2 regions of the Williamsia sp. Leaf354 genome follow, and region 1 is predicted to be linked to the other one. Evidence: predicted binding sites of a transcription regulator. Region 1 holds the regulator's gene; the other holds the start of a gene.
The links. The regulator HspR, encoded in region 1, represses chaperone genes until heat shock. The targets are predictions, from matches to a motif close to ANNTGAGTNNNNNNNACTCANNT.

Region 1 (15,772 bases):
CTCGATCGCCGCGACCGGCGAGGTGACCGTCGCCGTCGCGGCCGAGCCCCGCGATCACCGACCACTCCTGCGAGATCTGTTCACCGCGATCGGTTCTCACGGTCGGGTCGTCACCCTGTCCGCTGTCACCGCGACCGGGGTCGTCGAACGATCCGGGCGGCGACTGTCACCTGCGGTGGCCACGGCGATCGCGCGGATGAGCGGCGGGAACCGAGCCGCGATCGACGCCGCGATCTCCGCGGTCACCGCGCACGACGCGACCGACTCCGAGCCCCGAACGATGATCGACGTCGCGGCGGAAGCCATCTCGGCGTATCACCACCGCACACTGCGGCGTCTCGACCGGGCCACACTGGGTGTCCTGACCGTCGCCGCCGCCGGTTCCACCCTCGATCCCGACACCGTCGCCCAGACATGCGATCTCGGCACCACGGCCGCGACATCGGCGATCGACGCCTCTCGCGGATCGGGCTTCCTCGGCGACTCCGACACCTTTCTCGCCGATGCCACCCCGGCGCTGACCGCCGTGGTCGGCGCGCACCAGATCGCGTCCACCCACACCGCACTCGTACGGGTACTGCTGGCGCACAACGCACTTCCCCTCGAGCGGGCGCTGGCCGCGGCTGCCGACGGGATGGTCGACCCCGCCCTGGCCGAGACTCTCGTCGACCACGCGCGCGCCGCACGCGGTCACCGGGCGGTCACGATCTGGTCGGCAGCGCGTGCGGCCGGCGCCGACAGGTCGATCTGCGATCGGCCGCTGGCCGCTGCAGCGCTGGGATCCGACGATCTCGACGCGGCCGACCGCATCGCCGACGAGGCGCTCGGCGCCGATGACCGGGCCACGGTGGCGACGGGCGTCCGCATCGCGGCATCGGTCGCGGCCCGCCGCGGAACCTACTCTCGCGCAGCGCAACTCTTCCGCTGGTTGGGATCCGACAGGGCCGGAACGGACGCCGCCGCCGGGGCCGTGGCACTCATCGCCGCGGGTGACCGACCCTCGGCCGAGGACTTCCTCACCGTTGCCGAACAGGCGCCGCCCACCACCGACAACACCGCGGCCGCACATTTGGCCGCCGGTCTCCTGGCCTCGGTCACGGATTCGCCCGCGACAGCGGTCGGCGCGGTGCTGCGATCGGTGTCGACCGCCGCCGACAGCGATCGCATCGAACTCGAGTCCGCCGCCGGCGTCGCCGTCCTGTTGATGCTGCACACCGGGGATCTGGCCGGCGCGACATCGGTCCTCGCCCGGCGCGAGGTCAGGGCCGACGGGGCCGGCGACGCCCGCGGTGACGCACGACTGCTCCTCCTCGACGCCTGGACCGCCATGACCGCCGGCGACCTGTCCCGCGCGGCCGCGCTGGCGTCGTCGGTGACCGTGGGATGCCACCGTGAGCGCCTCCTCGCGCACGCGCTGCGCGCCGGTATCGCCCGTCGCCGAGGCGATTCGGGTGCACTGGCCGGCGCGTGGCGCGACGCGCAGCCGGCGGTCGCGGAGGCAGAGGCCGACCTGTTCGCCCTCCTGCCACTGGGCGAGCTGCGGTTGGCCGCGGTGCGCTGCGGCGACACCGATCGCTTCGCACACCTGGCCGCCGAGGTCGACGGACTACTCGCCGCGCTGGGCGATCCACCGATCTGGGCCGCGGCGTGGCACTGGTACGGCGTACAGGCGGCCATCCTCGCGGGGACCCCGGATGCGTTGGTGCCGCACGCCAGAGCACTCGGGACGGCTGCCGATGCGCACCCCTATGCCGCGGCTCTGGCGCGGGCGGGTCGGGTGTGGCTGCGCGTGCTGCAGGGCGACGACGCCGATCCCCCGCTGTCGGGCGACGAGATCGACCTCGCCGCACACGATCTGCATCGCATCGGTCACGGGTTCGACGGTGCTCGGCTCGCTGCGGAGGGCGCACTGCGCGTGTCCGACACCCGCTCGGCCACCTCCCTGCTGCAGACCGCGCGCACCATCGGGGGAGCACCGTCGGCAGGCGCGTCCGCGGGTCCCGAGGCGCCCGCCGTCCCGGCACCCGGTGCGATCGGCCTCGCCACCCTGTCCGAACGAGAGGCCGAGATCGCCGAGAAGCTCGTGCTGGGCCTCACCTATCGCGAGATCGGGGCGGCGTTGTTCATCTCCGCGAAGACCGTCGAACACCATGTCGCACGCATCCGCCGTCGGCTCGGCTCGACCTCGCGATCGGAGATGCTCTCGACTCTGCGCGCCGCCGGGTACGGCGCCACCGCCTCACAGCCCTGAGACGCGCCCCTCGAGCGTCAACTCCGAGCGTTACTCGACGCCGCGTGATGCCGGTCGTCGCAGACCCGACACCCGCGGGGAGCCGACGGGGTCCTGCGCGAATCCCGAGCACTCGTCACATTCGCTGATCAGGTCGTGTCGGCACCCGATCACGTGGGTGAGGAACTGTTCGGCGCGGGACAGGCGTCGTTGCTGTTCTCTGAGGTGGTGGAGTTGCTCGTACAGCACCCTTGTGCGGTCGGCAGACCCACGATGGAGCACCTGCCGGATCTGCGACAGGCTCATACCGATGCGCTGACAGGCGCGCACCACCTCGACGCGTCGGAGGTGCTCGTCGGTGTACCGCCGGTGGCCCGACGCGGACCTGTCGGCCACCACGACACCCTGGGCGTCCCAATGCCTCAGGACGTGCTCGGCGATTCCGACATGCTCGGCGAGCTCCCCGATCCTCACCCCTACAGTCTCGCAGCTTGACCTCAGGTCGACCTGAAGTTCTACGTTCTCCGACCATGACCACGCAGATCCCGCACCTGCCCGACCCCGTCCACGTCACCGTCGACGGGACATCCATCGCCACCTACGTGCTCGAGAACCGTGGACGCGCCCCCGTCGGGGACGTCGTCTTCTGTCACGGCACGCCGTGGTCCGCGCAGGTCTGGGCCGAGGTCGGCCGGGCGGTGAGCGGGCGTCGACGAGTGTTCCTGTGGGACATGCCCGGATACGGCCACTCGCAACGGGACACCGACGTCCGGATCGATCTCCCGGCGCAGATGTCCCGTTTCGCGGCCCTGCTCACGACGTGGGGGCTCGCCCGCCCGCATGTGATCGCCCACGACATCGGCGGCGCGGTCGCTCTCGGTGCACACCTGCTCCACGGAGCCGAGTACGCGGGCCTGTTCCTCTGGGACGTGGTGACGCTGCACCCCTGGGGCTCAGCATTTTTCGAGCTCGTACGGGCACACGGCGACGTGTTCGCCCAGCTGCCCGCACCGCTGCACCTGGCGTTGGTGGGCGAGTACATCGCGGGTGCCGCACACAGCCACCTGTCCGACGAGTGGAGCAGCGTGCTGACGCGAACCTGGTCGGGACCGTCGGGACAGAGATCCTTCTACCGTCAGATCGCCTCGCTGCATCCGGAGGACACACGACCCGTCGCAGAACGGCTCCACACCGTCCGATGTGCCACCGCAGTCGGGTGGGGCGCTGACGATCCATGGATCCCGGTGGAGCAGGCGCATCGTCTGAGCGAGCTCCTGCCGGGCAGGGGATCGCCGGTCATCCTCGACGACACAGGACATCTCGCGCCCGTCGAGTCACCCGCGCGCGTCACGTCCGCGATCGACGAGTGGCTCGACGCCACCTGAGCGAGGGGTCAGCGAGTGCGTTTGCTGCGGGGTTGCCAGACCACGAGGGCGCTGGTGCGCGGTACGGGGACGAGTTCTCCGCCGTGCCCGCGATGACGCAGATCGTTGCGGGCCGAGGCGAGTTCGCTCTCGAGTTCGCGGACACGCTGCGCGAGGGCGTCGACATGGTTGGTGAGATCGATGATGCGTTTGATGCCCTCGAGATTCACGCCCTCGTCCTGCGAGAGACGCTGCACCTCGCGCAGCAGCTCGACGTCACGCGCCGAGTAGCGCCGGCCGCCGCCGGCGGCGCGCTGCGGACGCACCAGGCCCAGACGGTCGTAGGTGCGCAGGGTCTGGGCGTGCATGCCCGCGAGTTCGGCGGCGACGGAGATCATGAAGACCTCGTCGTCGCCTCCGCCGGCCGATCGGCTCATCACTGATCACCCCATCCGTCCCTCGGCCGGAAACCACTGGCGCGCTCGGCATCGGCGTACTCGCGGAGCTTCTCGACGGCGGCGTCGTCGAGCTTCTTCGGCACCGCGACCTTCACCGTCACCAGCAGGTCACCGGCACCGCCGGCCCGCTTCGTGACACCGCGGCCGCGCACCCGCAGCGTCCTGCCGTCGGCGGTGTTCGGCGGGATCTTCACCCCGACGGTCCCCTCCAGCGTCGGCACCGACACCGTCGCGCCGAGCACCAGTTCGCCGAAGCTGACCGGCAACTCGACCTTCAGGTCGTTGCCGACACGGGTGAACACCGTGTCGGGGCTCACCGTGACGGTCACGTAGAGGTCACCCGACGGCGCGCCACGCAGACCGGCCTCACCCTGTCCGGCGAGACGGATCCGTTGCCCGTCCTCGACGCCGACCGGGATGCGCACGTTGATGGTGCGCGTCCGTACGGTGACGCCGTTGCCCGAACAGTCCGAGCACGGCTCGTCGATGCGCGAACCGGTGCCCTGGCAGTCGGTGCAGGGCTCGCTGAACCCGAACGCACCCTGGTTGCGGCTCACCACGCCGGCACCGTTGCAGGTCGAGCAGACCTTCGGACTGGTGCCGGGTTTCGCGCCGCTCCCGTGGCATGTCGTGCACGGCGACGGCGATGTCAACGACAACGACACCGTCGTGCCGAGCGCGGCGTCGCGGAACGACAACGTCGTCTGCGTCTCGAGATCGTTGCCCCGACGCGGTCGTGTCGCGGTCCGGGGCGCCCGGTTGAACAACCCGCCGAACAGGTCACCGAACGCGCCGTCGCCGCCCGCGGTCGTGCCGGCGTTGCCGAACAGGTCACCGACGTCGAATCCGCCACCGGCGCCGGGTGTCGCCCGACCGCCGCCTCCGTTGAAGCCGCCGCCGAAGCCTCCGCCCGCGCCGTTGCCGCGGAATCGTCCGCCGGCGAAGGCGCTGCGCGTCTCGTCGTACTCCTTGCGTTTCGCGGGATCGGACAGCACGCTGTGCGCCTCCGACACCCGCTTGAATCGCTCCTCCGCCGCGGCATCGCCCGGGTTGGCGTCGGGGTGCAACTCCCGGGCCAGCTTGCGGTACGCCTTCTTGATGGCGTCGGCCGAAGCGTCCGAAGCGACGCCCAGATCCTTGTAGAAGTCGTGTTCCAACCATTCCCTCTGTGGAGCCATAGGGCGTCACCTCCTCTTTCGTGAGAATCGTTGCCCCTGTTGGGGCGAAAAGTTCTGTGTTCGTCGTGATCATGCCCCGAAACCGGACCTCGCACCGCCGAGACGGACCCGGTGGGGGTCGTCGCGGCGGCGCGAGGTCGGTGTCAACTGCTCAGGCGTCGGCCGGGGTGCCGTCGGTCACGGTGACCATCGCGGTCCGCAGCAGGCGGTCGCCGAGGCGATATCCCTGTCGGTAGACCGCCCCGATCACCGGGCTCGCGCCGTCACCGTCGTGCTGCACGGCCTCGTGCAGCGCCGGATCGAACGCATCACCCTCGGCGCCGAAGGCACTGAGCCCCTGCGCCGTCAGCGTGTCGACGATCTTGTCGGCGACACCGCGCAGCGGCCCGCTCTCGAGATCGCCGTGGGCACGGGCCCGGTCGAGGTCGTCGAGCGTGGGCAACAGCGCGTTGATCAACGTCGCCTTGCCCTGTTCGACCGCACCCTGGCGTTCCCGCTCGGCGCGGCGCCGGTAGTTGGCGTACTCGGCCTGCAGTCGCTGCAGGTCGGCCAACAGCTCGGCCTCCTTCGCCGACGGTGACACAGAATTCGGCTCCGCCGAGGCCTCCTCCGGTGTCTGCTCGGCACCGTCGGCCTCACCGGCCTCGGCCGGATCGGCGTTCGCCGCGGCCTCGGCCGCTGCGGACACGTCCTCCGGGTTCACCTCCCCGAGGTCGACCGGATCGCCCGGCTCCTCCTGCGGTGTCCCCGGCTGATCAGCCGTCACTTCTTCTCACCGTCGGTGTCGGTGGGCTCGTCCACGACCTCGGCGTCGACGACGTCGTCGGCACCGGCCGATGCACCCGGAGCGCCCTCGGCGCCACCCTCGGCCGCGGCGTTGGCGTAGATCGCCTGTCCCAGGGCCTGCGACTCGGTGGACAGGGTCTCGACCGCGGTCTTGATCGCGGCGAGATCGGTGCCCTTGAGCGCCTCGTTGGCGCCGGCGATCGCGGCTTCGACCTTCTCCTTGGCGTCGGCGGGAACCTTGTCCTCGTTCTCCTTCAAGAACTTCTCGGTCTGGTTCACCAACGACTCCGCCTGGTTGCGGGTCTCGGCCTCTTCCTTGCGCTTGCGGTCCTCGTCGGCGTGCGCCTCGGCATCCTTGATCATGCGGTCGATCTCGTCCTTCGAGAGGCCCGAGCCGTCCTGGATCCGGATGGTGTTCTCCTTGCCGGTGCCCTTGTCCTTCGCGGTGACGTGCACGATGCCGTTGGCGTCGATGTCGAAGGTCACCTCGATCTGCGGGACACCCTGCGGCGCAGGCGCGATGCCGGCCAGCTCGAACGATCCGAGCAGCTTGTTGTGCGACGCGATCTCACGCTCACCCTGGTACACCTGGATCTGCACCGACGGCTGGCTGTCCTCGGCCGTGGTGTAGGTCTCCGACCGCTTGGTCGGGATGGTGGTGTTGCGCTCGATCAGCTTGTGCATGACGCCACCCTTGGTCTCGATACCGAGGCTCAGGGGCGTGACGTCGAGCAGCAGAACGTCTTTCACCTCACCGCGCAGCACACCGGCCTGCAGTGCGGCACCCACGGCGACGACCTCGTCGGGGTTGACGCCCTTGTTGGGCTCCTGTCCACCGGTGAGCTCCTTGACCAGCTCGCTGACCGCGGGCATACGGGTGGAACCACCGACGAGCACGACGTGGTCGATGTCGCCGACCGAGACGCCGGCGTCCTTGATCACGGCCTGGAAGGGCGCACGGGTGCGCTCGAGCAGATCCGAGGTGATCTTCTGGAACTCGCTGCGGCTCAACTGCTCGTCGAGGAACAGCGGGTTCTTGTCGGAGTCGACGGTGATGTAGGGCAGGTTGATCGAGGTGGACTGACCGGACGACAGTTCGATCTTCGCCTTCTCGGCCGCCTCACGCAGACGCTGCAGCGCCATCTTGTCCTTGGTGAGGTCGATGCCGTTCTGCGCCTTGAACTTGTCGACGAGCCAGTCGACGACGCGCTGGTCCCAGTCGTCGCCACCGAGGTTGTTGTCACCGGAGGTCGCGCGGACCTCGACGACACCGTCACCGATCTCGAGCAGGGACACGTCGAACGTGCCGCCACCGAGGTCGAAGACGAGGATGGTCTGCTCGGACTGGCCCTTGTCCAGGCCGTACGCGAGTGCGGCCGCGGTGGGCTCGTTGACGATGCGCAGGACGTTGAGGCCGGCGATCTGGCCGGCTTCCTTGGTCGCCTGACGCTGCGAGTCGTTGAAGTACGCGGGGACGGTGATGACCGCCTCGGTCACCTCGTCGCCGAGGTAGCTCTCCGCGTCGCGCTTGAGCTTCATCAGCGTGCGGGCGCTGATCTCCTGCGGGGTGTAGTCCTTGTCGTCGATCTTCTGCGACCAGTCGCCCTCGCCCATGTGGCGCTTGACCGAGCGGATGGTGCGGTCGACGTTGGTGACGGCCTGGTTCTTCGCGGGCTGACCCACGAGCACCTCGCCGTTGCGCGCGAACGCCACGACCGACGGTGTGGTCCGCGAACCCTCGGCGTTGGCGATGACGGTGGGTTCTCCACCTTCGAGAACCGACACCACCGAGTTGGTGGTGCCGAGATCGATACCGACAGCACGTGCCATGTTTGTTGCCTCCTTGACGATGCCGCGCGGGGCGCGGCGTTGCTTTCTCCGTTTGCCGAAACCGGGATGAGCGTGCACCCGGATGTCCGTGAACCTCAGCGCGGATGACTCAACTACTACCTGTCGTCAAACTGGTCGTCAACTCAGTTGAGTCGATCTCACTCAGGTTTCGAAGTGTCCAACGGCGCGGACGCGAGATCTGTTCCCGACACCCGCGCCGCCCCGCCGGTATCGTCGGCGCCGATGATCGGTCCCCGTCTCCGCAGCCGCCGGCCGATCGTCGACCCGCGGGGCTTCGTCGCACTGTGCGGCGTGATCGCCCTGGTGGCCGCGATCGCGGTCGTGGTCGCCCTCCCTGTGACCAGCCAGGACGGTCGACATCGGCAGATGAGCCCGGCGTCGGCGGAGGCGTCGCGCACCGCGGCGGCACCGGCCCTGGCCGCGATGAACGCGGTCACCGTGCGCCGATACGTCTACCTCGACGCCACCGCCGGCGACCCGGGTCAGGACTACGGCGACCTGTTCCTCCCGCCCGGACCGCACGCCCGGGGATCGCTCCCGTTGGTGGTCCTGGTGCACGGCGGTGGATGGAACTCGCGGTACGGCGCGGGGACGTTCGTACCGTTCGCGCGCACCCTCGCCGCGCGCGGGCTCGCCGTCTACAACCTCGAGTACCGCAGGCTGGGATCCGGGGGCGGATGGCCGACGACGTTCACCGACGTCGCCGCCGGTGTCGACTTCGTCCCGACCGTGCTCGCCGACAACCCCGCCATCGCCACGGCCGACAGCACCATCGTCGGACACTCGGCCGGCGCGCAGCTCGCGGTGTGGGCGGGCACGCGGCGACCGAGCACGACGCAACCCCCACCCGTCCGCGCGATCTGGCGCCCGACCCGCATCATCTCCCTGGCCGGGCCCCTGAACATGCGGGCCGCCGCCGACACCGGCGACCGACGCGTGATCCGCGCTCTCGGGGGCACGCCGACGCAGGTGCCCGACCGGTACCGAGCCGTCGACCCCATCGAGAACCTCGACCCGAGCGCGTCGATCACGGTGGTGCACGGCACCGCCGACACCGTCGTGCGTCCCAGCCAGTCGACGACCTACGTCGAGGCACTCACCCGCGCCGGCGGCCGTCCGCGCCTCGTGCTGCTGCCGAGACAGAGCCATTCCGCGCTGGTCACCTCGACCTCGTCGGCGTTCCCCCGTGTCGTCGACCTCATCGTCTCGGCCGCCCGGCCCGTGCCCTGAACGAAGCGAACGGGCACTGTTCTGACAGCTCGTTCACAGGTCCGCCCGCCATCCTGGAGACCATGACATCAGCCGACGGGATGCACTCGTGGCCCAGATCACGATTCTGGGTCTGTTCCGATGCCACTGGTAGCGTCGCGGCGATGCTCACCCCCGCCATGCGAGCAGATCGATGACGTCGACGCTCGCCGACGCCGCCCACCGACAGGCGACCGCACCGGTCGCCGAGTCGGCGCCGCGTGGTCGCCGGGGACACCTCCACCAGCTCGATTTCCTGCGCGGGAGCACGTTCCTGCTGGTCATCTTCTGTCATGTGTTGACGAACACGAACGCGTCGGACACCTCGTTCGCGACCAACGCGCTCGGCATGTGGGGGCACTTCACCCGCAACGCCTTCTTCTTCCTGACCGGGTTCGTGCTCATGTTCGGCAACTACGACAAGGCCGATTTCGCGTCGATCCGGTTCTGGCGACGCCGCCTGAAGCTCGTCGCGATCCCCTACCTCATCTGGTCGGTCGTCTACTGGGCGTTCTCGGTCGTCGCGGCGAGCGGGTGGTCGCAGCTGCCGTTCTCGCTCGACACCCTGTGGAGCGGTCTGGCGTGGGGCACCGCGGGCTTCCACCTCTACTTCCTGTTCGTGATCATGCAGTTCTATCTGCTGTTCCCGGTGATCCTGTGGATCGTCCGGGCCACGCGGGGACATCACCTCGCGTTGCTGATGGTCAGCGGCGCGGCGCAGCTCGCGATCCTGTGGTCGCTCAACCACCTCAGCGCCCCGGAGGGCAGCTGGCTCTACGTCAACTGGTGGCACGCGTACTCCACCTTCATCCCGTACCAGTTCTTCGTGTTCCTGGGCGGGGTGGCGGCGGTGCACCGCGACCGCGTCGACGCCTGGGTACGCGCCCACGGGTGGTGGATCGTCACCGGTCTCGTCGCGAGCGCCGTCTTCGCCTACGTCACGTACACCCAGCGCGTCGACAGCGGGCAGACCCCCGTCGATGCTGGCTTCGCGCTCAACCCGACGCTGCAGCCCTTCATCTTCTTCGCCATCACCGCGCTCTACAGCGTGGCCGTGCGCTGGTCGGATCGCCGTGACCGCACGCCGCGGTTCAATCGCGTCGTCGCCTACGCCTCGAACCGCTCGTTCGCGATCTTCCTCGCCCACGTCCTGGTGCTGCAGCTGCTGATCCTGCCGCGCATCGATGTCACCTCGAAGGGCTGGTTCGAGCAACACCTGGGCGTGCCGTGGGCCACGATCGTGGTCTACGTGCTGACCGTCGCGATCACGCTCGTCGTCGCCGAGGTGTTGCGGCGCGCACCGTTTGCGCTGTATCTGACGGGCCGCCCGAGAATTCCGTTTCGCCGTGATCGCGCGTCGGCGGCGGCGGAGCGGAAGGGTACCGAGCGAGCGCTCGAACCTACTCGCGGGTAACCAACATCACCCCAGGTGAGAACTTAGGTGAACCTTCGCTGCGCGCACCGGCCACCAGGCCTTAACGTTTAGGCAAGGACACCTGGGCATCGGCCGCGATCGCCCTGGAGAGAAAGGCCCCTCGCCTTGAGCGCCACGACGATCACGATCGGCTCCATCGCCGCACTCATCAGCCTCGGCTGCTGGGCTCTGTTCTTCTCGGGTGTGTGGAAGATGATCCGCACCATCGCCCAGGGACAACGCGACACCACCCGGCTGACGCCGGTCATCCCCCGCTTCAAGCAGATGATGATCGAGTTCGTCGCCCACACGCGGATGGTCAAGTTCCGCACCGTCGGCTGGGCGCACTGGCTGGTGATGATGGGCTTCGTCGTCGGTTCGCTGCTGTGGTTCGAGGCCTACGGTCAGACGTTCAACCCGGAGTTCCACTGGCCGCTGTTCGGCGACACCTTCGTGTGGCACCTGCTCGACGAGCTGCTGGGCATCGGCACCGTCGTCGGCATCGTGACCCTGATGATCATCCGCCAGCTCAACCACCCGCGTGTGCCCGAGCGGCTGTCGCGGTTCGGTGGGTCGAACTTCCGCGCGGCCTACTTCGTCGAGGCCGTGGTGCTGCTCGAGGGCCTCGGCATGATCTTCGTCAAGGCCGGCAAGATCGCGACCTTCGGCGACGGGCACGTCGGCTCGGACTTCTTCACGATGCAGGTCGCGAAGCTCCTGCCGGAGAGCCCGCTGCTGGTGTCGATCTTCGCCGCCATCAAGCTGCTGTCGGGCATGGTGTGGCTGGCCGTGGTCGGCCGTCGCATCACCTGGGGCGTTGCGTGGCACCGTTTCTCGGCGTTCTTCAACATCTACTTCAAGCGTGAGGACGACGGCGGCGTCGCGCTCGGCGCGGCCAAGCCGATGATGTCGCGCGGCGAACTGCTCGTCATGGAGGAGGCCGACCCCGACGTCGACGCCTTCGGCGCCGGCAAGATCGAGGACTTCACCTGGAAGGGCTGGCTCGACTTCACCACGTGTACCGAATGTGGTCGCTGCCAGAGCCAGTGTCCGGCGTGGAACACCGGTAAGCCGTTGTCGCCCAAGCTGTTGATCACCTCGCTGCGTGACCACGGCTACGCCAAGGCGCCCTACCTGCTGGCCGGTGGACGCACCGATTCCGCCGGCGACGAGGTCGGACTCGTCGACGCCGACGGCAACGTCGACCAGGCCCGACTCGACAAGATCCCGGCCGCCGCGCGCGCCGAGGCCGCACGTCCCCTCGTCGGACCCAGCGAGGGCGAGGGCGCCGGCGGCGTCATCGACACCGACACCCTGTGGAGCTGCACCAACTGCGGTGCCTGCGTGGAGCAGTGCCCCGTCGACATCGAGCACGTCGACCACATCATCGACATGCGCCGCTACCAGGTGCTCATCGAGTCCGACTTCCCGTCCGAGCTCGCCGGCCTGTTCAAGAACCTCGAGAACAAGGGCAACCCCTGGGGTCAGAACTCCAAGGACCGCACCAACTGGATCGACGAGATCGACATCGACATCCCCGTCTACGGACAGGACGTCGACACGTTCGAGGGCTTCGAGTACCTCTTCTGGGTCGGTTGCGCCGGCGCCTACGAGGACCGCGCGAAGAAGACCACCAAGGCCGTCGCCGAGCTCCTCGACATCGCCGCGGTGAACTTCCTCGTGCTCGGCGAGGGCGAGACCTGCACCGGTGACTCGGCGCGCCGCTCGGGCAACGAGTTCCTGTTCCAGATGCTCGCGCAGCAGAACATCGAGACGCTCGGCGAGATGTTCGCCACCGCACCCGGTCAGCGCAAGAAGATCGTCGTCACCTGCGCGCACTGCTTCAACGCCCTGGGCAACGAGTACCCGCAGGTGGGTGGCGACTACGAGGTCGTCCACCACACCCAGCTCCTCAACCGCCTGGTGCGCGACAAGCGACTCATCCCCGTGGCCCCGGTGGCCGAGGACGTGACCTACCACGACCCCTGCTTCCTGGGCCGGCACAACAAGGTCTACGAGGAGCCCCGCGAGCTGATGGCGGCGTCGGGGTCGGCGCTGCGCGAGATGCCGCGCCACGGCGAACGTTCCATGTGCTGCGGCGCCGGTGGCGCCCGCATGTGGATGGAGGAGTCGATCGGCAAGCGCATCAACCTCGATCGGGTCGACGAGGCCCTCGAGACCCTCGACGGGTCGGGCGAGAAGAACCAGAAGATCGCGACCGGCTGCCCGTTCTGCAAGGTGATGCTCAGCGACGGCACCACCGCCAAGACCAGCGGCACCGACCTCGAGAACAAGGTCGAGGTCGTCGACGTGGCGCAGCTGTTGCTGGAGTCGGTCACCCGCGGCGCCGCCGAGATCAAGCGTGGCGGACGCTTCCTCGGCCCCGCCCTGAGCGGAGCGAGCGTCAACGCCACGGTCGGTACCGCGACGCTCGACAAGACCGACGCGAAGGCGGAGGCGGTGACCGAGCAGACGACCGCGGCCGAACCCGCCGAGGCCGCCGCGCAGGCGACCGGCACCGCCGTGAAGGAGAAGCCGAAGGTCGGGCTCGGCATGGGCGGCGGCATGAAGCGTCCCGGCCAGGCCGCCAAGGCCGACGCGCCCGCCAAGGACACCTCCACGGAGTCGAAGGCCGCGCCCGCCGAGGCGTCGTCGACCGTGGCCGCACCGGAACCGAAGGCCAAGGGCTTCGGCATGGCCGGCGGCATGAAGCGACCGGGTCAGGCCGCGAAGGCCGCACCGGCCGCCGAGTCGACGGCGCCGGCCGAGACATCGGAGGAAAAGGCAGAGCCCGCAGCCGATGCGTCGGCGTCCGCACCGGAGAAGTCGGAGTCGGTGGCCGCACCGGAACCGAAGGCCAAGGGTTTCGGGATGTCCGGCGGGATCAAGCGCCCCGGTCAGGCCGCCAAGGCCGCACCGGCCGCGAAGGCCGAGTCGACGGCCACGGAGCCGCAGGCCGAGCCCGCCAAGGCCGAGTCCGCAAAGACCGAGCCCGCAGAGACCGACTCGGCGGCGGCCGAGCCTGCGAAGGCCGAGTCCGCACCGAGTGATTCCGCGTCGGCCGAATCCGCGGCTCCCGCACCGGAACCCAAGGCCAAGGGCTTCGGGATGGGTGCGGCGAAGCGTCCGGGCCAGGCGGCGAAGACGTCGGCTCCGGCCGCACCGAAGGCCGAGGCCACACCGGCCGAACCCGAGAAGACCGAACCCGAGAAGACCGAGCCCGAGCAGACCCAGCCGGAGAAGACCGAGCCCACCAAGGCCGAGTCGAACGGGGCCGAGTCGAACGGGGCTGAGTCGAACGGGACCGCCGAGTCGAACGGGAACGCCGAGTCCAACGGCACCCCCGAGTCGAACGGGAACGCGGAGTCCGCGGGGAACGGCAGCTCGTCCGGCGACGCGAAGGTGATCACCGAGACCGGCGCGTCGAAGGCGGCGGGGTTCGGTATCGCGGCGGGGAAGAAGCGCCCCGGCGCCTGAGACCTGCGCTGTCTGTTTCGGGACAGACGTCGTGTTGTGAGTAACACCAAAAGGTGACGCCAGACGGTGGTCCACCGCATAGCGACCGAGACCGGCCGGTGCACGCGCCCGCGTGCGCCGGCCGGTCTCGTCGTCGGTGGGGTGATGGCGCACCGTGTCGATGACCGCGATCACGACACCCGGCCGCCGCGTCGCCGTGAATCGTTGCCGCCCAACGTCTTCGGAACTCCCGGCGCACCGACCACCCGACTGTCGCGGATGCGGACGGACATCGCCACGATGCACCCGGACCCGCTCCCGACCGCACGCACCCCGACGGCCACGTCGAGCGTGGTCATCACCACATTGCGTCGATCTGCACGTTTTCGGAGGTCCGCAACACGACACGCCTGGCTATCATTTCGCGGTACGTTCGATCGACAGCGGGTGTCGCTGTCGTCATCGCGATCGACGAGAGGGGCGCCGCGTGTCAGCGCAGCACGGCGTGCCCGGTTCCTCCGAATCGGCCCCGACTCCCGTCGACCCCGGCGCGGACGCCGATCTACAGCAATCGGCCGTCTCGATTCCCGATGAACATCTCGCCGTGGTGGCGATCCGCATGGAAGCCGCCGACCGCATCGCCGCGGCGTTCGGTCCCGGCGCCGGATCGGCGGTGCGTGGGGCCACGATGACCGCTCTCGCCGAGCTCGTCGGCGACCGCGGCGCGGTCCTGCGGGCGACACCCGATCACGTCGCGATCCTTGTCGACTCCTCCACCGCCGACCTCGACGACCTGGTGAAAGCGCTGAGCCGGCGCCTGGCCACCACCATCGACGTCGACGACGTCTCCTACTTCGTGCAGACCCACATCGGTGTGGCACTCCCCGGTGACGTCCCGCTGGACTCCCCCACCTCCCCATCGAACGGCATCGACGCGATCGGATCCCGCCGGGCCGACGACCTCATGCAGGCGGCCATCGCGGCCGTCCACTCGGCGTTCACCCGCGGAGCCCATCTCGCCTATGCCTCCGAGGTGTCGATCACGAGCCTGCAGCGCGAGGTCGAACTGGCCGCCGAACTGGCGACGGCGGTCGGCGAGGCGTTCACGCTGCACTATCAGCCGATCGTCACCGTCGACGGCCTCGAGGTGGTCGGCTACGAGTCGCTGCTGCGGTGGACCGTCGACAACCGCGTCCGTCTACCGGGCACGTTCCTCGACGCCGCCGAGGAGACATCCCTGATCGTGCCGATCGGCCGGTGGGGGGTCGCCGAGGCCATCCGACAGCTCGCCGTCTGGCAGGCCCAGACCGGCAACCCACGGTTGTTCATGTCGGTGAACTTCTCGTCACAGCAGCTGTTCGACCGCGACCTCGCCGCGCACATCTCCGCCATCCTCGCCCAGCACTCCGTCGCCGGCGAGACCCTGTGGATCGAGGTGACCGAACGCGACATGATCACCACCGACTCCCCCGCGTCGGCGACGATCCACGAGCTCGCGGCGCTGGGCTGCATCATCTGCGTCGACGACCTCGGTACGGGATACGCCGCGCTGCGCTACATGGTCGATCACCCGATCAGCGTCGCGAAGATCGATCGGTCGCTGGTCGCCGACATGGGCGACGACCCGACCAAACGGAGCATCGTCGAGACGGTGTGCCGCCTGTCCGACGAGCTCGGCATCGTCAGTGTCGCCGAGGGCGTCGAGGACCGCTCCCAGGTGGCGTTGCTGCGGGAGGTCGGGTTCACCCACGCGCAGGGATACCTCTTCGGCCGTCCGCAGCCCGCTC
Region 2 (15,772 bases), on a different contig from region 1:
GCCAACCCTGTATCGTCAGCGGCCATGACCACCGCGCTGCGTCACGACGCCCTCGCCCGGTTCGGATATGCGCTGTCCGACTCCACCCGCACCCAGATCCTGATGCGGCTCGCGGACGCGCCGGGCTATCCGTCGGACCTTGCGGTCGAGATCGGGGTGTCGCGCCAGATCCTCTCGAACCACCTCGCGTGCCTGCGCGGCTGTGGACTCGTGGTCGCGACGCCGGAGGGTCGGCGTACGCGCTACGAGCTGGCCGACGCCCGGATCGGCCGTGCCCTGCACGACCTGGTCGGCGTGGTTCTCGCGGTCGATCCGGCATGCTGCCCCGACTCCGACGCGCACGGGTGCTGCTGATGGCGACCGGGACCGAGACGGTGACACCGTCGTTGCGGCGCGCGGTGTTGTCGCGGCGGATCCGGTGGTTCGTCGCGAGCACCATCACCTACAACGTGATCGAGGCCGTCGTCGCGCTCGTCGAGGGCACGCGGGTGTCGTCGACCGCGCTCATCGGATTCGGCCTGGACTCTGTGATCGAGGTGTCCTCGGCGGCTGCGGTGGCATGGCAGTTCGCCGGCCGGGATCCCGAGGCGCGGGAGAAGGTCGCGCTGCGCATCATCGCGGTGTCGTTCTTCGCCCTCGCCGCCTATGTCACCGTTGATGCCGCCCGCGGGCTCCTCGGTGCGGCCGATGCGCAGCACTCGGTGGTCGGGATCGTGCTGACCGCTCTCAGTCTGGCGATCATGCCGGTGCTGTCGTACGCCCAGCGGCGGGCCGGCCGCGAACTGGGTTCGGCGTCGGCGGTGGCCGATTCGAAGCAGACGCTGCTGTGCACCTACCTGTCGGCGGTCGTGCTGGTGGGTCTGGTGCTCAACTCGACGCTGGGATGGTCGTGGGCCGATCCGATCGCGGCACTCGTGATCGCCGGCATCGCGGTGCGCGAGGGCCTGAATGCGTGGAGAGGCGATGCGTGTTGCGCCCCGGTGATACCCGGTCGCCCGGTGACATCGGATCGCGCCTGCGACTTCTGCGATTGAATCTCCCACGCGCGACAGCACCCCGTCACGGGTGTGACGGGGTGCTGAGCGGTCAGGCTGCGACGGTCGTCGCCTCGGCGGTGTCCTCCAGCGCGGCGAGGATGATGTCGGCGACATCGGTCATCGGTCGGACGTCGACCGCGTCGAGGACCTCGGCAGGCACGTCGTCGAGATCGGGTTCGTTCCGGATGGGGACGAACACCGTTGTGAGACCGGCCCGCTGGGCTGCGAGCAGCTTCTGCTTCAGCCCACCGATCGGGAGCACCCGACCGTTCAGCGTGACCTCACCGGTCATCCCGACCTCGGCGCGGACGCGACGGCCGGTCGCCATCGACACGAGCGCCGTCACCATCGTCACGCCTGCCGACGGTCCGTCCTTGGGGGTGGCGCCCGCCGGGACGTGGATGTGGATCTTGCGATCCAACGCCGCCGGGTCCACGCCGAGTTCGGTTGCGTGGGAGCGCACGTAGGACAGCGCGATCTGTGCCGACTCCTTCATCACGTCGCCGAGCTGACCGGTCAGGGTCAGACCCGCGTCACCCACGGTGGACGACGCCTCGATGAACAGGACGTCACCACCCATCCCGGTGACCGCGAGACCCGTTGCCACACCGGGCACAGCGGTCCGCTCCTCCGACTCCGGGGTGAACCGGGGCCGGCCGAGGTAGTCGACGAGATCGGGCTCGTCGATCACCAGGGCGGTGTCGTCGCCGACCAGTTTCGTGGTCGCCTTGCGCATCGCCTTGGCCAGGAACCGCTCGAACTGACGCACACCCGGTTCGCGGGTGTAGTCGGCCGCGATCTTGCGCAACGCCTCGTCGGTCACGGTGACGTCGTCGGCGGTGAGTGCGGCGCGGTCGCGCTGGCGGGGGAGCAGGTAGTCCCGCGCGATGGCGACCTTGTCGTCCTCGGTGTAGCCGTCGAGGGTGACGAGCTCCATGCGGTCGATCAATGCCGACGGGATCTGTTCCACCACATTGGCCGTCGCGAGGAACACGACGTCGGACAGGTCGAGATCCAGATCGAGGTAGTGATCGCGGAACGTGTGGTTCTGCGCCGGATCGAGCACCTCGAGAAGGGCCGCGGCCGGGTCGCCGCGCTGGTCGGAGCCCACCTTGTCGATCTCGTCGAGCAGCACGACCGGGTTCATCGACCCGGCCTCGCCGATCGCACGCACGATGCGTCCGGGCAGGGCACCGACGTAGGTCCGACGGTGACCACGGATCTCGGCCTCGTCACGGACGCCGCCGAGGGCGACGCGGACGAACTTGCGACCCAGGGCCCGGGCGACGGATTCGCCGAGCGAGGTCTTGCCGACGCCGGGAGGACCGGCGAGCAGCATGACCGCACCGGAACCGCGTCCGCCGACGACCTGCAGGCCGCGCTCGGCGCGACGGGCACGCACCGCGAGGTACTCGACAATGCGGTCCTTCACGTCCTCGAGACCGTGGTGGTCGGCGTCGAGGATCTCGCGCGCCGAGGCGATGTCGGTCGAATCGGTCGTGGTGGTGTCCCACGGCAGTTCGAGGACGGTGTCCAACCAGGTTCGCAGGTAACCACTTTCGGGCGACTGCTCGCTCGAGCGCTCGAGTTTGCCGACCTCGCGCAGGGCTGCCTCGCGCACGTTGTCGGGCAGCGTCGCCGCCTCGATGCGTGCGCGGTAGTCGTCGGAACCGTCCGGTTCGCCTTCGCCGAGCTCCTTGCGGATGGCGGCGAGTTGCTGACGCAGCAGGAACTCCTTCTGCGTCTTCTCCATGCCGTCGCGGACATCGCCGGCGATCTTGTCGTTCACCTCCACCTCGGCGAGGTGATCGGTGGTCCACGTGATCAGGGTGCGCAACCGCTCGACGACGTCGGGCGTCTCGAGCAGTTGTCGCTTCTGCACGTCGGTGAGGTACGAGGCGTAACCGGCCGTGTCGGCCAGGGCCGAGGGGTCGGTCAGCTTGTTCACCGAGTCGATGACCTGCCACGCCTCGCGGCGCTGCAGCATCGCCAGGACGAGCTTCTTGTACTCGGCTGCGAGTTCGCGGGTCTCGTCGGTGACGGTCGGTTCGGCGGCCTCGTCGACCTCGACCCACAGCGCGGCGCCGGGTCCGGTGGTGCCCGAGCCGATGTGCGCCCGCTTCTCGCCCTTCACCACGGCGGCGTGTTGTCCACCGCCGAGGCGTCCGACCTGCACGATCGATGCGATCACGCCGTAGGAGGGGTAGCGGTCCTCGAGACGGGGCGCGACCAGGAGTTTCTGCGAATCGGTGGCCTGCGCGGCATCGACAGCCGCTCGTGCCGCGTCATCGAGCTCGATGGGGACCACCATGCCGGGCAGCAGGATGGGGTCGGTCAGGAACAGAACCGGTAAGCGGGTGTCGCTCATTCTTCCTCCAAGGTTAAGTCTGACCGGCTCAACTGGTCGGAGGGGTTGATCTGTTCCCGCTCAAGTCCGGTGTTCGTTGTGAGCGGAACGGACGGCGCGGAGATCGTCCGTCCACGGGCTCGCCTCCGGCGATACGCCGGAGGCGATGCCGCATTCGGACGATCTCAGTCACCGAGCGCGATGCTGATCGCGGTCGGGGGCATGTCGGTGTGCGCTGCGATGTCGACGCGACGGGTGCCGCAATCACCGCAGCGGACGTAGAGGACGGTCCCGTCGCTGGTGCGGTGCGCAGACTCGGTGAGCCAGGCGTGTTCGTGGGTCTGCCGGGTGGGGCTGAGGGTCGAGTTCTCGGTCGAAGAGGTGTGCATGCGTCCACTGTGATGTCATGGTCTTGTGCATCTCAACCCTTACGGCGAGTACGCGGTGCTCCTGGCGGCCTCGTTGGCCAACGACTGGCCCGAGGACTGCGCCGGGATCGAGGCCCGAGCGCGCGAGTTCGGGATGACGGGTCGATTCGAGACCCGTCCCGACGACCACGCACGCACCCGGGAGGTGATCGACGAGTGGCTGCGGATGGTCGATGCTCCGACGGAGGACGAGCGGGCGCGTCTGCTCAACGAGACGATGAGCGTCGCCGCCGCCTATCCGCGGTTGACCAACCACGACGACGAGGGTTGGCACCTGCACTATCGCGACCGGAATCAGTCGCTCGCCCACGTCCTCACCGCGGTCATCTCGGTCGGGACGGCGCTGCACCTCACCACCCGCGGCATGCACCGCATCGGCCGGTGCGCCGCCGGCCTGCCCGGTGGCGGCGACTGCGAGATGGTCATCGTCGACGTCAGCCGCAACGGAACCCAGCGCTACTGCTCGGTGCGGTGCGCGAATCGTGCTGCGGTGCGCCGACATCGGGCACGCACATCGGTGCGGCGCTAGGAACCGTCGCCGGAGATGATCGCGTCGATCTTCCAGCGGTCGGATCCGTCCGACGAGACGTAGAAGGCGTCTCCGCGCGCGACGTCGGCGACCGCGTTCGGTGTGCGGACGCGGACGTCGACGAGGACTCGCGCGGCAGAATCGGTGAGAGTGACACGCGCACACCAGGCGTCGGTTCCCTGCGGCAGCGCCGATATCCACCGCTGCAACTCGATGACGGTCGGGACGGGCGCGGTGTCGGCGATCGCCGCGCGAGCCGCCACCGGCGACTTGTCGGTGATGGCCGAGGCGAGGAAGGTCGCGACGGCGCCGGTCGGTGAGGTCGGATCGGCGCGCTCGTCGATCGTGGTCACCGCACCATCGGTCCCGGTGGTGCAGAACGGGATCTGTGGCCCGTCCGCGGGAGCCGCGTTGTCCTGAGCCGCCACGGTCGTACCCGAACCCGAGCCGGAAACCGTCGAATCCGACCCGCTCGACCCCGTCGACGTCGCGAGAACGACAGCACCCGCGACGATTCCGGCAACGACGACCACCGCACCCGCGACGAGCGCGATACGACGACGATTGCCACCCCGAGCTCGCCTGCTTCGCGAGCCCCGCACGGCGATCTCCTCGAGCGTCGCCGACCAGTTCGACGACGGATCGGTGTTCATCGAGACCCAGGACGGGGCCTCCGGTGTTCCTTGCGGCGGTCCGTGATCGGCGGCGGTGAACCACGGGGGTTCGGGAGGCGTGATGCGCGGCGGGGGCGCGTCGGTCGGCCCGGGTGCCGACTGCCGAGCGAACGGATCGGTGTCGGGATCGTTCGGAGGCGTCACCGACGGGTCGGGGTGCCGAGGTTGGTCGTCCGGTCTGTGGTCGGGGCCGTCGGTCACTGCTCCTCCGCGCCGGTGATCCGCACGTCGCCGGGAGCGCCCGTCACTGTTGCGCGGAGCCGATACTCGCTCGTGCCACCAGCCGGGGGCTGGTAGGTGAGCGTGAACAACACGGTGTCCGGCCGCGTTTGTCGCATCCTCAGACAATAAGTGGTGCCGGGGGGATATCCCTCGAGTGCCTGCGAGATCAGCGAGGGCGACGCCATGGGCGCACCCGTTGCGATGTCGTCCGTTGCGCGCGCGGTGTCGCGGCCGGTGATGATCGCCCAGTGGTAATCGGCGACCACAGACAACGCCGACTCGCGCCCACCCTGGCCGTTGGTCACGGTCTCGCCGGGAGCCGCGGTCGACGGGTCGCACCGCAACGGGTCGATGGAGGGAATCGCTGCTGCCGAGGTGGTTCCCGACGGCATGGTCACCACCGGCGCGGCAGGCGATCCGCCGCCGCACGCGGTGAGACCCAGCATCAGCGCGGTGACGGCACACACCACCAGGCCACCCGGTCTCGCCCGATGGCGAGAGGGTGGCCTGGTGGCGTGATCGCACGTCATCACGTGGATGTCACTGTCGGTGTCGGCCCCCGGTCGGCGCGCCGACGTACTGCGGGTAGGCGATCTCCAGGCCCGGGAACGCGCGCTGCGCCTCCTTGCCGAAGTTGATCACCGCGGCCGTCACCGAGTCACGGGCGGTCTGGGCGAACACACCAGCTGCCTTGAACGGCGCATCGGCGGCGTCGTGGTTGATCTTGATCGGCACGTTCACCGCTCCGATCTTCACGTTGCCGGAGACATCGCCGTTCTTGGCGACCACGTAGTCGACCTTGTCGCCACCGGGCAGTCTCGAACGGTCGAGGTGCAGCTCGTACTGGTTCGCATCGGGGTTCGGCGGAGCCGGCTTCGACTTCCGCGGATCCTCTTGCGTGGCCCCGCCCAGTGGTGCGTTCGGATCGGCACCCGGATCACCGGCACCGACCGCATAACCGATGGCGCCGCCGATACCGCCACCGATGAGAGCGCCCACAGCAGCACCGCCGAGGCCCCCGACGACAGGGCCCACACCGAGACCGATGAGCGCACCGGTTCCGGTGAACGGGCCGGCGATCAGGGGAAATGTTGTCCCGAAAGTTGGCGCAGCCACGACAGCCGCGGTGATCAGGCCGGACACGGCGCCGACACCGGCACCGACCGGCAAGCCGATGATTGCACCCGGAACCGCGCCGATGGCAGCGCCCGTCGCACCACCGACGAGGACGCCGAGGGTGGTCGAGGCAGCCGTACGTGCCGCCTGGTCCTTCGGGAAGCCGATGGACTCGTAGTAGGTCGCGGTGCGCGCCTCGATGGTCGCGGCCTGGCCGTTGAGGTTGCGGGCGTCGGCGTCGGAGAGGAACGCCGGCTGCGGGGTGCGGAAGTTACCGAGCTTGATGACGCCGGGCCGGGGGAGCACGGGGTTGACCGGCTTCGTCGGCTTGGGCGCGGTGAGCACCGGCGGGAGCGGGTTGTAGGTGCCCGAGTAGACCGGCGGCGTGTAGCCTGGCGAGTCCTCGTAGATGACCGGCGCGTCGTAGGTCGGGGCCGGGATGATGCTCCGTCCCTGCGCGGCCGGAGGCGTCGGTGCCGGCGGCGGCGGTGTCGGTGCGGCGGGCGCGATACCGGGTGCCATGTCCGTCGACGGGGGAGCTGTTCCGGGGGGTGCGGCGAACGCCTGGCCGGCGGTGCCCGCGGCGATGGCTGCGGCGAGCATCACCCCTGCGGTCGTCCGGGTCACCCTCTGCGGATGGTGAAGCGACACGGTCACTCTCCTCGTGATCGGTCAGGCGCCGGCGAGCCGGCGACGGCGGGGTCGAGCGAAAAAGATACACGGCGGCGTGTGGCCTCCCCGTGCCCGTTCAGGGCACAGAGATCCCGGCGGGTGATCGTGTCACCACCCCTCCGAGAGCGCCTGGACAGCTCTCGGGAATCACCACGTCGGAAGCTTGTGCAAGGAAGTCAACCATGTGTCCAGTTGGCGCTCAACACGACCCTGTGCATAAGTGCGAATACGGATCGCGGTAATCGCATCCGGCGGTCGGCGACCGGGATGTCCGCCCGCCCCGCAGACGTGCGGGCGGCCTGTTCCGATCGACAGCGAACCACCGTAAGGTCATCGTTAGCGTAGCGAATGGCCGCGTGATCGATCCAGGTGTCTGAGGTGTGGAAGAGGTGCGACGGATGGTGACACGGGTCCGGATGGTGCGGGCGGTGATGGTTCTGGCGGCCGCGGCGCTGGTGATGTCGACAGGTCCTACGGTCGCGTCGGCGATGTCGAACGGCGTTCCCGCGCAGGTCGGCTCGGCGCCGTGGTTCGTGTCCATCACCTTCACCGAGGGATCCCGCGTCGTCGGGCAGACGGTGACCGGCTCCCGATTCGACCGTCTGCACTGCGGCGGCGTGCTGATCGATCCGGTCACGGTGCTCACCGCCGCGCATTGCGTCGTCGACCCCGAGACGGTGGCGACCGCGCCGCGGCGTGCGCTGGCGCCGTCGGTGTTCGGGGTGATCCTCGGCGATGCGCCGGTCGGCGAGAGCTCGGCTGTCGAACGGACCGTGGGCCATGTCGACATCGCACCCGGCTTCGGGCTGGTGACCAATCCGCGTGACCCGGCGAACCTCGACATCGCCGCCGCGCACGACGACGTCGCGCTGATGACCCTGGCGGCGCCCGTGCCGCGGGCACGCACCCTCGCCGTGTCGGTGGCCCCCGCGGCCCCGGGCACGCCGGTCACGCTCCTCGGCCACGGTTACACGCCTGCGGGGTCCCGTTCGGATCAGTTGCTGAGCGGGCCGCTGTCGGTGATCTCGGCTGCGGCGTGCGCGCGGCAGACGTTCGTCGAACCGGTGCGCGCGGGGATGATCTGCGCGCAGTCGCGGCCCGGCGTGCCGTCGGTACAGGCGGGATTCGGCGACAGCGGCGGGCCGATGGTGATCGGCAGCGGCGCGCAGGCCCGACTCCTGGGCATCTTCAGCTTCGGGACCGAGACCGTGGCCGACCTCTTCACGCCGGGGTTCAACGCCGCGTCCGATGTCCGGGTGGCGGCACTGCGTTGGCCCGCACTTCGGGCGCACCTGCACCTGTGACGCCGGCAGGGCGGTACGGCGAGGGGCGGGATCAGCGCGGGACGATCAACTGCGCGATCTCGAGCACCTGATCGTCGGTGAGCGGAGTGGTGCCGTACATGGTCTGACGGTTCATCAGTCCGTCGATCGCCATCCGGAACAACTCTGCGGTCACATCACTCGTCGGTCGACCGGCCGTCTCGAACCCGGCGCGCGCCAGCTGGACGAATCCGGTCTGCTGCCTGTCGAAGGCGTCGCGGAGTTCGTCGTTGGTGCGGGCCTCTCCGCGCAGGTGGTGGCGCGCGATGATGCGGTCGCGGTTGGCATCGGAGGTCATCTCGGTCACGAAGCCGACGAGTGCGCCCACCACGGCCTCATGAGTCCAGCGCTCGATCGCGAAGTGGCGCGCGGCGGTCTCGAGGTCGCGGCGGAACACCTCCTCGAGGGCGAGCGACAGCAGTCGCGCCCGGGACGGCGCGTGGTAATTCACCGCCCCGGCACCCAGGCCGGCGGCGGCATCGACCGCGCGATGGGTGAATCCGCGGGGTCCGCGCTCGGCCAGGACGGTCACCGCGGCAGCCATGATCACGTCGCGGCGACCGGGCCGCTCGGTACTGTTCTGGGCTTCCTCCACGGCCATGAACTTACGGTCCGAGATCGGCCACCGACAATGCAGGATCGATCACTGCGCACGTCGGCGACGGATCCGTTGACCGGAGAAGCCCGGCGAACCTATGCTCAACGGATGTTGAGCAAATGGAATCCGAACCGCCGAACCCTCCTCGGCGCGGCCGGTGCCGGCGTGGCGGCGGCCGCGATGACCCTGGGCCGGGGTCCGATCGCCGGGGCGGCACCGACAGGGTCGTCGGAGGGGCCGATCACGCAGAGTTGCTCGGAGCGCTACGTCGGATACCGCGCAGCCGACCAGGCCAAGCCCTACGCGAAGTACTTCACGCCCCACACCGATCCCGCGCCGCAGGTGGTGCGGACCGCCTTCGCCGGTCCGCCGCTGCCTCCGGCATCAATCCCGGATTTCGGACGCCTCACACGAGACCTCGGTCCGTCGGGCTACTCGCCCATCGAGGTCGGATACGGCCAGCGGGCCGATGGGGTCCTCTTCGTCGCCTGCCGCACCGAGATGCCCCGCGTGACCGCCGCGATGTGGGACTGGTGGTTCGGGTGGCATTCCATCGAATCGGCCCGGTACAAGCTCTGGCACCCCGACGCCCACGAGTACGCGGCCCTGCGGGAGAACCGCACGACCTCACCGATCCCCGACAAGGCCAAGTACATCGGCAACACCAGCTACGTCGACGAGCTCGTCGGGCCGAAGCTGCAGCAACTGGGGATCGACTTCCGCGATCCGGTCGCCAACGGGTTCACCGTCCCCGCCGACCAGACCATCATCTACGGGCGGGTCGGCAGCAGCATCGCGCCGGTCGACCTCGGGTGGCTCGCCCACCAGGTGCGCCCGATCCCCGGCGGTGCGGAGATGCGCAGCCGGTTCTACCTCAACATCCGCGGTCTGCACGTGCCCGATCTCCCGCAGGCGGCATGCGCCGTGGCCCGCGGCGCGTCGGTCGACCCGAGCGACCTGTTCCTGGGCATCGATCTCGCCCGCAACCTCTTGATGCACTGCGGCCAGGAGATGAACCACCTCGCGCAGTTCCTGCCGGAGATCTACCGGGAGTTCCGCGTCTGAATCCGACCCCCGCTCGACGGGGGTGTGCGTCCGTAGAGTGGTCACATGATGCGTCGACCCACGCCCGACAAGCCCGCTCCCGGACAGGAATCGGTGTGGGACTATCCGCGACCCCCGCGGCTGGAACCGTTCTCGGGGTCGATCACGATCACCCTCGGCGGCATGGAGATCGCCTCGACGACCACGGGGTGGCGCGTACTGGAGACCAGTCATCCGCCGACCTACTACATCCCGCGCGAGGCGTTCGTCGACGGCGTGCTCCGTGAGACACAGGGCGCCTCGTGGTGCGAGTGGAAGGGTGAGGCGTCGTATTTCGACCTCGTCACGCCCGAGGCCGGCGCCCCGCGCGCGGCGTGGACCTATCTCGACCCGACGCCGGGTTTCGTCGATCTACGCGGCGCGATCGCGGTGATGGCCGCGCAGGTCGATCGCGCAACGGTCAACGGCGAGACAGTGACCCCGCAGCCGGGCGGCTTCTACGGCGGCTGGGTCACCAGCACCGTGGCCGGACCGTTCAAGGGCATCCCCGGATCGATGGGGTGGTGACGCGGTGAAACTCGCTGTGCACCTTGCCAACATGACCCTGCCCGGAGGTCCGGCCGCGTTGGGCCCGGCGCTGTCCGGTGCCGCGCGAGCCGCCGATCAGGGCGGCATCGAGACACTGACCGTGATGGACCACTGGTTCCAGATGGAGAACCTCGGCGGGCCGGACGAGCCGATGCTCGAGGGCTACTCGGTGCTGAACTTCCTCGCCGGTCAGACCGAACGGATCCAGCTCGGCACCCTCGTCACCGGCATCACCTACCGACACCCCGGGCTGCTCGCCAAGACGGTGGCGACCCTCGACGTCCTGTCGCAGGGGCGCGCGCTCCTCGGCGTGGGTGCGGCCTGGTACGAGCGGGAACACCACGGTCTCGGCGTGCCCTACCCGTCGACCTCGGAGCGATTCGAGCGCCTCGAGGAGACGATCGAGATCTGTCGGCAGATGTGGAGCGCCGACGCCGGCCCGTACGAGGGCACCCACTATCGCCTCGCCGAGACCCTCAACAACCCGCCGACTCTGTCGCAGCCCGGTCCGCCGCTGATGATCGGTGGCAGCGGCGAGAAGAAGACGCTGCGTCTCGTGGCCCGATACGCCGACATGTGCAATCTGTTCGCGACCGGTGTCGACGAGGTGCGCCACAAGATCGAGGTGCTCGACGGGCACTGCGTCACCGAGAACCGCGATCCCTCGACGATCCTGCGCACCATCATCACCGCGACCGATCCCCTCGCCGACACCGATGCGTTTCTCGCCGAGATGGAGCGTTATGCCGCGCTGGGTGTCGGCCAGGTGTTCGTGGGGCCCGCGTCCGACGACCCGGCCGGATGGGTCGAATCGGTTGTGCAGCAGGTCAAGCCGCGCCTCGACGCGATCTGAGCCTCAGCCCGCGCACTCCTCGGCGGTGTCGTCGGGGCCGGTGTGCAGGCGCACCCGGTTACCCCCGGAACGCTTGGCGTCGTACATCGCACGGTCGGCCGCCCGGATGAGGTTCTCGACCAGCGTCTCGGCGCTGTCGGTCGACATCGACTCGGCGTCGGCCCACGCCACCCCGATACTCGCCGTCACGCGCAGACCTTGATTGGGTGCCATCACCGCCGACCGGATCCGCTCGCCGAGCACGGCCACCTCGCGCAGTGGCCGCCGACCCACCACGACGAATTCCTCGCCGCCCATCCGGCACGGGATGTCGTTGGCGGCGATGGTGGTGGCGAGCCGGCGTGCGGTCTCGGCGAGGACGAGGTCTCCGCATTCGTGCCCGCGGGCGTCGTTCACGCGTTTGAAGGCGTCGAGATCCAGCACGATCACGACCACCACGTCGTCGGCTCCCCGCGGCCGATAGCGGCCCACCGACGCCACCGCCTGCTCGAGGCCGCGGCGATTCGGCAACTGCGTCAGGGGATCCCGGCGCGACTCCACGGAGTCGGAGCTGAGCATGCCGAGCAGTACCTGCGAGGTCAGCGGTATGACGACGTTGGCCAGGATCACGACCATGCCCTTGCTGACCGCCATCGCCGGGTCGCCCGCGACGGCGGTCATGACGGCCAGGACACCGATCACGACCGTCGCTGCGGCGATGTGTGCCACCAGCACCCGGGTCCCGTGAAAGAACGCGCAGTACCCTCCGACCACCGCGAAGACCGTGGCGCCGGCCAACCCGGCGAGCGGCACACCGTCGCTGAAGAGGCCCAGCGCGATGAAGATGTCGGCGAACGCGACGAAGGCGACGGACCGGCGCCGATCGGGCCACGACATCGTGACCCACATCAGTGCGAGAGCGCAGCCACCGACACCGGCGATGGCGGCGGTCGTGTAGCGCGCCGGATCCGACGCCCCGTCGGGGCTGGCCATGTTGATGAACGGGATGCTCGAGGTGAGGACGGTGGTGAACGCGATGGCGATGCGGACGAATCCGCGCAGACCGTGGAGCTCGAGGTAGTCGGAGAACCACTGGAAGCGGTCAGGCTTCGTCCAGGCCGCTGCCGCCAGATGCACGACGGTGCGGCGCATCTCCCCCACGGCGGTGCGCACTCGATGCACGCTACGCCGTGTGATGGCCCCGGCCGGGCGAAATCAGAGGTCGGTCAGGCGTCCGGTCCACCGGCGATCACCGGGGGGACGACACTCCAGTCGATCTCCACACGATCGCCACCGGCGTCCTGCGCGGACTGCATGGCGACTCCGGCCCGGTGCAACAGATCGTCGATCGGGGTCTGGACGTCGGCCGCGTCGATCGGCGTCGGCGTGAACGCGACGCCGACACTGGCGCTCACGGGCACCGGGTCGTCGACGTCGAAGACGAGTTCGCGAAAGCGGTTCGAGAAGATCTCGACGCCCTCGTGCGTGACGCCGGCCAGAGCGGAGAACTCCGCGTCACCGGTGCGGGCGACGAAATCGCCACCCCGGACTCCCTGCGCGAGTCGGCCCGCGACCCGCTTGAGGACCTGCTCGCCGCGCTCGTGTCCGTCACCGACGGCGATGTCGTGGAACTGGTCGAGGTGCACACGGACCACCACGAGGTAGTCCTTCCGGTTGAGGGTCGTCAGACCGGTCGACGCAGCGGAGTACAGACCGTGTCGTGTGAGGACTTCGGTCAGTGGATCGCGCATCGGCTCACCTCTCTGGGTCACGTGCCTGTTCCCGGCCACCGCGAACCCATGATGCAGTATCAGCGGCAGCACGATCGCGGCCACCGCCGCCTCGACGGCGAACGGCGCCAGATCTCCGGCCGACGCCGCGGACTGCGAGACGCCGACGACCGCGGTGATCACCACGATCGCGGCTGCGGCCGCGGCCTGGCCGTACACCACGACGCTGACCGAGAAGGCCGCCGTGAACGTACCCAGGAAGACGAGGGTGATGGTGCCTGCGAGACCGACCCGCGGGTCGGCCGGCGACAGGGCCGCGACCAGGGTCGCGAGGTCGGCGACGACGATGAACCCGAGAAGCGCCGGCGCCGACGTCAATCGGCGGGTCGCCCAGAGCGCGGTGGCGGCGATCGCGATGGCGATGGCGACGACCACACCGGTCACGCGAAGGCTCGAATCCGGGCCGCCGGGGGCGGTGGCCGCGACCGTCCAGCCCACTGCGGCGAGCAGACACAGCACCGCGATCCCGGTCGACAACGCGCGGGCGCGACCGCCCGGATCAATCGGTCCCCCCGACAGCGATCCCCCTTGGTTTGTCGGCACGACCACGATTGTCTACGACGTCATGCTGTTTTGGGGGTCTTAACACGAAGCAGTCGCGGTCCGAGGGCACCGGCGAGCGCGGATCGGGTCGAATCGGGGCGGCCGGTGATCTACTCTGCTCGCAAAGATAGAACACGTTCTAGTTTCGACGAAGGGTGATCGATGAGCAGCGAGCAGATCGCGAATGCGGTGAAGGCGTACGTGGAGCTGGTCGGATCGGGGACCGCCGAACAGGTCGTCGACCTCTACGCGGACTCGGCGACGGTGGAGGATCCGATCGGCAGCGACATCAAGTCGACCCGCGAGGCGCTCCTCGAGTTCTACGGGGTCATCGCGCAGCTCGAACGCTCCACCGAGCTGAAGTGGATGCGGATCGCCGGCGACACCGCGGTGTTCGAGTTCTCCCTGGTCACCGCGGCGGGCGACGCGAAGTTCGAGGTCACCCCGGTCGACATCATGCGGTTCGACGACGAGGGTCGCGTCGTCAGCATGCGGGCGGTGTGGGATCCCGCGTCCGACCTGAAGCAGATCTAGGCCGTCAACCGATCCGGGCGTGCGTCACCGACGGCCGGTGGGACGCAGCACGATCTCGGTGGGGTGTGCGTCGCGGGGCGTGGCGATCGCCTGTGCCACCGCCGCGGCGACGGTCTGCGGTGCGAGGAACCGGCTCGCGTCGTACTCACCGCCCTCGGCGTCGACGAGTTCGCGCTGCATGTCGGTGTCGATGCGGCCGGGGAACACCGAGGTGACCCGGAGGTCGGGTTCCTCCTCGCGCAGCGACTCCGAGAAGGCGCGCAGAGCGAACTTGCTCGCGGCGTAGGCGCTCCAGCCCGGACGGGCGGTGCGGCCCGCGCCAGAGTTGACGAACACGATGTGCCCGTCCACCTCGCGCAGCGCGGGCAGCAGCAGCCGTGTCAGCTCGGCGGCCGCGATGAAGTTGACCTCCATGATCCGGCGGTACTCCTCGGCCGGCGTCTCCTCGACTGCCGAGATGCCGCCCACCCCGGCGTTGTGGACGAGGACGTCGAGTGAGGTGATCGCCTCGGTGGCCGCCTCGACCTCGTCGTGGTCGGTCAGCTCCACCGACCACGTCGACGACCCCTCGAGCTCCACGGCGAGATCGTCGAGTTCGGCCGAGGGACGGCCGCCGAGCAGGAGGTCATGGGTGGGGGCGAGGGCGCGTGCGATGGCGGCTCCGAGGCCGCGGCTCGCACCGGTGATGAGGGCGGTGGGCATGCGCCCACGATAGGCACGGCCGTGGGCGGCGTGCGGTCAGGCGTCGGCGGTCTGTGTGCGCGCCAGCCCGACGACGGCGGTCACGGCCTCGACGGCGACCTCGACGATCTCCGCGACGGGGCGGTTGTCCTCGACGACGAGCGCCGTCATCTCCTCGACCCCGCCGACCAGGAATCGGGCCGTGTCGACCGACAGCGGATGGAAGCCGGCGGTGCGCATCTCGTCGCTGGCGCTGAGTCCGACGAGCAGGTTGATGAACTCGTCACGGGGACGGCTCGCGAGGGTCACGGCGGGATCGCCGAGCGACGGCAGTTCACGCACCCAACTGCGGATCACCGCCGGGTGCGCGGCCACCCCGGTGAAGTAGGCGGTGACGGCCTGCCGGATCTGATCCTGCCAACCCGACTGAGGATCGACGGCCGCGGCGACCTCGGCCAGCATCGCCGAATGCACCGAGCGCAACAGCGCGAAGTAGCAGTCGTCGCGGTCGCGGAACTCCTCGTAGAAGGTGCGACGCGAGGTGTGTGCCCGTTTGACGACGTCGCCGATGGTGACGTCGCGATACGGCGACGCCGCCAACGCCTCGGCCATCCCGTCCATGAGCCGACGCCGATAGCCGGTTCGTCGGGTGTCGGTGGGGTCGGCGTCAGGCGTGACGGTCAAGGATGTCCTCTCTCAGGTGCCGGTGGGCGGTCGTAGCGGTCGCTGATCGCGCCCACGCTACCGAGACCTCGGCCTCGACAACGGTGACGCGGACGGTCACGACCTGGCCAGATTGACCAGGAACTCGATGC

Region 2: the regulator HspR is predicted to act here: its motif matches at 3,417-3,439, upstream of lon (endopeptidase La).

Annotation. Positions count from the first base shown of each region.
Region 1 covers NZ_LMPL01000005.1:824,062-839,833, forward strand. Annotated here, with positions in the region: gene ASG12_RS20465 (LuxR C-terminal-related transcriptional regulator) at 1-2,251, shown strand, start outside; gene ASG12_RS20470 (MerR family transcriptional regulator) at 2,282-2,704, opposite strand; gene ASG12_RS20475 (alpha/beta fold hydrolase) at 2,761-3,615, shown strand; gene ASG12_RS20480 (heat shock protein transcriptional repressor HspR) at 3,624-4,031, opposite strand; gene dnaJ (molecular chaperone DnaJ) at 4,031-5,230, opposite strand; gene grpE (nucleotide exchange factor GrpE) at 5,382-5,996, opposite strand; gene dnaK (molecular chaperone DnaK) at 5,993-7,846, opposite strand; gene ASG12_RS20500 (alpha/beta hydrolase family protein) at 8,090-9,097, shown strand; gene ASG12_RS20505 (acyltransferase) at 9,270-10,529, shown strand; gene ASG12_RS20510 ((Fe-S)-binding protein) at 10,656-14,006, shown strand; gene ASG12_RS21830 (hypothetical protein) at 14,177-14,344, opposite strand; gene ASG12_RS20515 (EAL domain-containing protein) at 14,473-15,772, shown strand, end outside.
Region 2 covers NZ_LMPL01000001.1:405,548-421,319, forward strand. Annotated here, with positions in the region: gene ASG12_RS01865 (ArsR/SmtB family transcription factor) at 25-354, shown strand; gene ASG12_RS01870 (cation transporter) at 354-1,034, shown strand; gene lon (endopeptidase La) at 1,087-3,405, opposite strand; gene ASG12_RS01880 (hypothetical protein) at 3,570-3,773, opposite strand; gene ASG12_RS01885 (CGNR zinc finger domain-containing protein) at 3,799-4,341, shown strand; gene ASG12_RS01890 (hypothetical protein) at 4,338-5,159, opposite strand; gene ASG12_RS01895 (hypothetical protein) at 5,213-5,707, opposite strand; gene ASG12_RS01900 (hypothetical protein) at 5,778-6,980, opposite strand; gene ASG12_RS01905 (S1 family peptidase) at 7,424-8,329, shown strand; gene ASG12_RS21850 (TetR/AcrR family transcriptional regulator) at 8,361-8,948, opposite strand; gene ASG12_RS01915 (DAPG hydrolase family protein) at 9,054-10,010, shown strand; gene ASG12_RS01920 (DUF427 domain-containing protein) at 10,056-10,556, shown strand; gene ASG12_RS01925 (LLM class F420-dependent oxidoreductase) at 10,561-11,430, shown strand; gene ASG12_RS01930 (GGDEF domain-containing protein) at 11,434-12,582, opposite strand; gene ASG12_RS01935 (GGDEF domain-containing protein) at 12,636-13,742, opposite strand; gene ASG12_RS01940 (nuclear transport factor 2 family protein) at 13,905-14,276, shown strand; gene ASG12_RS01945 (SDR family oxidoreductase) at 14,301-14,978, opposite strand; gene ASG12_RS01950 (TetR/AcrR family transcriptional regulator) at 15,015-15,641, opposite strand; gene ASG12_RS01955 (YceI family protein) at 15,738-15,772, opposite strand, start outside.